2 regions of the Microbacterium sp. PAMC21962 genome follow, and region 1 is predicted to be linked to the other one. Evidence: predicted binding sites of a transcription regulator. Region 1 holds the regulator's gene; the other holds the start of a gene.
The links. Region 1 encodes LexA, which represses DNA repair genes until DNA is damaged. Its sites were predicted from a motif close to TCGAACANNTGTTCGA; they were not measured.
Positions count from the first base shown of each region.

Region 2: KY498_RS14175 (HNH endonuclease signature motif containing protein) is a predicted target of LexA. The motif match lies at 1,870-1,885, and genes of this name have one in related genera.

Region 1 covers NZ_CP080381.1:58,380-61,582, reverse strand. Annotated here, with positions in the region: gene KY498_RS00270 (histidinol-phosphate transaminase) at 1-184, opposite strand, end outside; gene KY498_RS00265 (LysM peptidoglycan-binding domain-containing protein) at 242-664, opposite strand; gene lexA (transcriptional repressor LexA) at 941-1,606, shown strand; gene KY498_RS00255 (hypothetical protein) at 1,609-2,625, shown strand; gene KY498_RS00250 (TIM-barrel domain-containing protein) at 2,635-3,203, opposite strand, start outside.
Region 2 covers NZ_CP080381.1:3,008,052-3,011,254, reverse strand. Annotated here, with positions in the region: gene KY498_RS14185 (CPBP family intramembrane glutamic endopeptidase) at 1-709, opposite strand, end outside; gene KY498_RS14180 (low molecular weight phosphatase family protein) at 913-1,518, shown strand; gene KY498_RS14175 (HNH endonuclease signature motif containing protein) at 1,897-3,203, shown strand, end outside.

The DNA.
Region 1 (3,203 bases):
CCTCGCGCAGCGCGCGCGCGACGCTGTCGAGGATGTCGTCGGCGACGTCCTCCGGCACCGGGTGGGTGTTCTCGTTGACGTTCAGCGCCACCGGCAGCGGCGCCTGGGGCGCCCCGTAGGGTGTCAGCCCGCGCAGATCGTCGCGGAGGGGAAGGTCATCGAGTCGGACGCTCACCCTGAACATCGTAGACGGCGCACTGCACGGCGCGGCGCCCCGAGAGGGCTCCCGGCGCCGGGAGCATCAGCGCCCGGCGCTGTACTCCGCCGGGATCGCGACGCTCTGGCCGATGTCGAGGCTTCCCGACGGCAGCGCGTTCAGCCGCATGATCGCGTCGACCACGTCGCGCGGATCGGCATCGGGCGCGACGGCGTGCGCGATCGACCAGAGCGTGTCACCGGGCTGCACCGTGACGTGGGCGAAGGAGACCCCGGAGCCGTTCTCGTTCGAGGCGAGCGCGCCACCACCGGACAGGATCGCGATGCTGAGGGCGATCACCGCGGGCACGGAGGCGAGCACCGCGAGGACCCGCCGACCCCGTGCCGTGAGACGCAGTCGCGTCGGGGCGTTCGTCGTGCGGGCGTTCGTCGCGCGGACAGTCGTCATCGGGGTCGCCGCGACGAGACGGCCGCGGGGCGAGGCGCCGAGGATGTCGATCGTGGTCATGGGTTCCTCCTCAGGACGGGTGTCTCCGGGTGTCGAGAGATTCGCATCCGATCCTCGGCCGGGAGGGCCGGATGCGAATCTCTCTTCCGAATGTATCTTCGATGGTGTTCGGGTGTCAAGCACACGGTTCTCGCAGATGGATCGAAGGCGACACGCGGGCGCGTGCCGGTCGAGGCTGCGAAAACCGGATACGGTTTCGACAAGACGACCCCATCACCTACCTCCGACATTCGAAGGCGACGCCTTCGGGGGGACGCGATCGAAGGAGCGCGCGACATGGCCGAGAAGCCTCAGACACGCAGGCGGAAGAGCCTCAGCGACAAGCAGCTGAAGATCCTCGAGGTGATCCAGACCTCCATCGCCCGCCACGGCTACCCGCCGAGCATGCGCGAGATCGGCGATGCCGTCGGACTGAAGTCGCTGTCGAGCGTGACCCACCAGCTCAACCAGCTGGAGCTCAGCGGCTACCTGCGCCGCGACGCGGGCAAGACCCGCGCGATGGAGGTGCTCATCGACCTGCCCGGCGCGGCCGCGGAGAACCCCGCCGACCTCGCGCCCGCCCTCGGCGATGCGGCCCTCGTGCCGCTCGTGGGCCGCATCGCCGCCGGCGTGCCGATCACCGCCGATCAGCAGGTCGAGGAGATCTTCCCGCTGCCGCGACAGCTCGTGGGCAAGGGCGACCTGTTCATGCTCAAGGTCAGCGGCGAGTCGATGATCGACGCCGCCATCTGCGACGGCGACTGGGTCGTGGTGCGCTCGCAGCCGACGGCGGACAACGGCGAGATCGTGGCGGCGATGCTCGACGGCGAGGCCACCGTCAAGACCTTCCGCCAGCGCGACGGCCACACGTGGCTGCTCCCCCGCAACTCCGCGTTCGAACCGATCCTCGGCGACGACGCCGTGGTGCTCGGCCGCGTCGTCGCAGTTCTGCGCGCCGTCTGAGGATGGCCACCGCGCGCGGGGTGGCGTCGACGGCGGTGATCGTCGTCGCGGCGGTCCTGCTGCCCCTGTCGATCGTCAGCGGATGGGCGCGGACGCAGCTCGTCGACGAGGACGCGTTCGCGGCCACCCTCGCGCCGCTGTCGCAGGCCGTCGAGGTCCAGGACGCCGTGATCGCGGCATCGACCACGGCGATCGATGAGCGGCTCGACACGGCGGCGCTGACCGGCACGGTCATCGACGGCCTGATCGACCTCGGCATGGGCGACCGCGCGGCGCAGGCGCTGCGGCGCCTGGAAGGCCCGGCGGCGACGGCGCTGCAGCAACTCGTGCACGTCGCCGTGGCCGACGCCGTGCGCTCGGACGCGTTCAGCACCGTCTGGGAGCAGGTCGTCCGCCGCTCCCATCGGGCACTGACCGTCGCGGCGACCTCCGACGGCGGCGGCGTCGTCGTGCAGACGGCCGACGGCCTCGGCATCCAGATCGGCGCGATCGTCGCGGCCGTCGAAGAGCGCCTCGTCGCGCAGGGCGCTCCGCTGGCTCCGTTCATCCCCGAGGTCGACCACGTCGTGATCATCGGTTCGGGTGACACCCTTTCGGCGATCCGGACGGGTTACGCCGTCGGCGTCGCTCTCGGCGGGTGGATGCCGGTGGTCACGGCCGTGCTGTTCATCGGCGGGGTCGTGCTCGCGCGACGCCGCGCCGCCGCTCTCGCCCGGGCGGGCGTCGCCGCGGGGATCGGGACGGCGATCCTGCTGATCGCCGCGGGGGTCGGCCGCCCGTGGGTGGCGTCCTCCGCGACGCAGGCGGACTTCTCCTCCGCCGCGGCGCTCGCGATCTACGACCGGCTCCTCGCCGGCGCCGTGGGCACGGCCGTGGTGGTGCTGATCGTGGCCCTCGTCCTCGTCGGAGCGGGCTGGCTCGCCGGCGCGTCGCCGCGCGCCGTGGCGCTGCGCCGACGCGTGGCCCACCGGTGGGCTCACCGGACAGACGAGGCGGCCGCCGACGAGCCCACCGTGTGAGAGACGGCCTCAGTCCTCGTCGCGGTGCGGCTCCCGCTCCGGTGCGAGGACCGGCGCCAAGGCGACCCACGCCTCGGCGCGGACGAACACCGGGACGGCGGCCCGCGCCGACACGTCGACGGTGACCACGCGTCCGCCGGTCAGCGCCGCGCCGGTGCGCGCCTCGACCCACGATCCGGACGGCAGGTACACCGGCCACTCCCGCGCCCCGGGCTCGAGCACGGGGGCGACGAGCAGGTCGCTGCCCAGCATCCACTGCAGCGGATGCCGCCACACGGCCGCATCGGTCGGGTGGTCGAAGTACAGGGGGCGCATCATCGGCACCGCCGAGGAGACGGCGCGCGCCGCCGCCTCGGCGAGGTACGGCACGAGGCGCTCGCGCAGCCGGACGAGCGCGCGCACCTCGGGGATCACCGCCTCGTCGCCCGTCCGCTCGGCGATGTTCCACGGCGTGCGGTCGTTGGAGGGCAGGCGGTGATGGTTGAACTCGGAGTGGTACTGCATGATCGGCACGAACACGCTCGCCGCCATCGCGCGCACGTACAGTTCCGCGTCGGGGATGGGACCGGAGAAGCCCG
Region 2 (3,203 bases), 560 kb from region 1:
GGTACGTCACGTTGTAGACGACGTGGGTGAGCACCGCACCCCAGATACGGCCCGTCAGGAGCACGACGAGCGCGCACGTGGCACCGACGGCGAAGAGTTGGATGCCGTCGCTCAGCGTCAAGACGCCGGCGGTCGCATGCAGCAGCACGAAACCGCCCGCCGACACCAGCAGCGCCGTCATTCCGGCGGCGACACCACCCACGCCGCGTCGCAGCAGCTGGTAGACCGCCACGAGCACGACCGTCCGGAAGAAGAACTCCTCCACCACGGGCGCGATCACCCCCGCGGGGAGGGCGTCGGTGAGCCACCATCCGGACGGCAGGGATCCGTCGAGGCTCACGGCGGAGGGGAAGGACGCGGCATCCGCGCCGCTCACCCATCCCTGCATCATGCGCAGTGCGATCCCCAGCCCGAGGCCCCACAGCAGATCGGTCGGCCGGAAGCGCAGGAGCCCGGCAGGCCGGCCGCGCAGGAAGGCGAAGGCGATCGCAGCACCGAGTCCCGCCCACAGCACGACGGTCGACGCGAGCGGTGCCCACGGCGCCGCGATGCGACTGACCGCCCCTCCCCCGACCACCCCGATCCCGACGCCGATCAGCGCCGCCGACAGCACCGTCAGGTCCCACCGCCGCACGGCACGGCCGCCCTCGCGCCAGTCGGTGCGCTTGCGGCGCCGGCGCGGCCGATGGGCGGCATCCGGGGTCGACACGGGCGTGGCCCGTTCCGACTCGCTGCGCTCGCTCGACGACCGGGACGCGCCGGCGGGAGCGGGATGTTCCGGCGCGCCGGACTCCCCCCTCGGCCGGGGGGAAGGCGAAGCGGGGTCGCTAAGCTGATCGGGCACGTGGCCAAACTACCGGTCGCGCAGCGAGCCACACACTCCCCCCGCTCCTCCCGACACCGGAAGTCACCGTGCTCGAGATCCTCACCGTGTGCACCGGCAACATCTGCCGCTCCCCTCTGGCCGCGCAGCTGCTGGCCCTCCGCCTCGCCGACCTGGACGTGTCCGTCACCAGCGCGGGCACGCGCGCACGCGAGGGGATGCCGATGACACCGGAGGCCGCCGATCTCGCCGCCGCCCGCGGCGTCGGCCCCGCGCTCACCGCGGCGCACGGCGCCCGCTACCTCACGCCGGCTCACGTGCACGGCGCCGATCTCGTGCTGGCGATGGCGCGCGACCACCGCCGCGAGATCGTCGAACTCGATCCGTCGCGCACGCGCAGCGCCTTCATCGCACGGGAGTTCGCGCGGCTCGCGGGCGACGTCACCGACGAGGAGCTGCGGACGGCCGCGGCCGGCGCGGGCGATGCGGCCGGTCCGCGGGAGCGGTTCGCGGCGGCGCTCGCCGTGATCGCCGGCCGTCGCGGGATCACTCTGCCCCCGGCATCCCCCGATGAGGACGACGTCGTCGACCCGTACGGGCGCTCCGCGGCGACGTACGAACGCTCCGCGGCGGAGCTCGAGCCCGGACTCGCCGCCGTCGAGCGCGTGGTGCGGATCGCGCTGACCGGTCGTTGAGCGAGCGCAGCGAGTCGAACCACCCACCCACCCCCGGTCGTTGAGCGAGCGAAGCGAGTCGAACCACCCACCCACCCCCGGTCGTTGAGCGAGCGAAGCGAGTCGAAACGCCCACCCACCGGTCGTTGAGCGAGCGAAGCGAGTCGAAACGCCCACCCACCGGTCGTTGACCGCGCGCAGCGAGTCGAACCACCCACCCCCATCCGGTCGTTGAGCGAGCGCAGCAAGCCGAACCACCCACCCACCCCCGGTCGTTGAGCGAGCGAAGCGAGTCGAAACGGCCACCCCCACCCATCCGGTCGTTGAGCGAGCGCAGCGAGTCGAAACGCCTGTGGATAACTCACCCCAGTGTCGTATCTATGTTCTAATGTCGAAGGCATGGAGAACCGACTCGATGGCATCGCCGCAGCGCTCGACGCGCTGACGGCCGCCGGTGGTGGCCGGGCTCCGGAGGCGCTCTCACCGGGCGAGCTCATCGAGGTGAACCGCATCTTCGGTCAGCTCATGCGACAGGTGGATGCCGCGTTCGCTCCCGTCGCCGCGGAGATCGCCCGGCAGTCGCGACCGCAGCTGGGCGGCGACTCCCTCGCGAAGCGGCAAGGCTTCCGGTCTCCGGTCGCGCTGATCCAGGCGACCACCGGCACGAGCGTCGGCGAGGCGATCAGGCTGGTGCAGGTCGGCGAGGCCACGGCGTCGCGGGCGACGTTCGGCGGCGACGAGCGGCCGGCGGCGCATCCGCATGTGGCGGCGGCGGTCGCGACGGGCACGCTGGGTATGACGGCGGCATCCGCGATCATCGGGCTGCTCGATCGGCTGGCACTGCGGGTCGACCCCGACCGTCGAGACGCGGCCGAGCAGGACTTGTGCGAACGGGCACCGGGGCTCCGCGCCGACGAGCTGTCGCGGCTGCTCGCGCGGGCCGAGGCGCAGCTCGATCCCGACGGCATCGCCGCCGCACACGAGGAGCACCGGTCGCAGCGTGCCTTGCGCGTCCAGGAGCGCGACGGGATGCTGCATCTGACCGGTGTGTTCGACGTGGCCAGCGGTGCGCCCATCAAGACCGCGCTCGATGCGATGGTGCCGCGGGTTCTCCAGCAGAACGAGCATCGCGATGACGCGGCGCGAGACGAGCGCACGTTGCCACAGATGCGCGCCGACGCTCTCCACGAGCTGTGCGCGCACGCTCTCGGATGCGATCGGGTGCCGACTGCGGCGACGACGACCGTCGTGGTGCGGATGACCCTCGACGAGCTCGAGTCGGGGCGAGGATTGGCGAGCATCGACGGGTTCGATGCCGCGCTGCCCGCGGCCGAGGTGCGGCGGCTGGCGGCGGATCTGCAGGTCATTCCGTGCGTGCTCGGCGGCGACAGCGAGATCCTCGACTGGGGACGCGCGCGGCGACTGTTCTCCTCGGCGCAGAAGCTGGCTCTCGCCGAACGGGACGGCGGCTGCGCCTTCTGCGGGGCGCCCCCGCCGTGGACGCACGGTCATCACCTCTCCTGGTGGGATCGAGATACCGGACCGACCGACATCGACAACGGCGTGCTGCTGTGCACCGGATGCCACCACCGCGTGCACGACGACGGTTGGGAGATCCGCATCGACGGCCGCGGCACGGCGGCAAGCGTCTGGTTCGTGCCGCCGCCCTGGATCGATGCGGACCGCACACCACGGCTCGGCGGGAA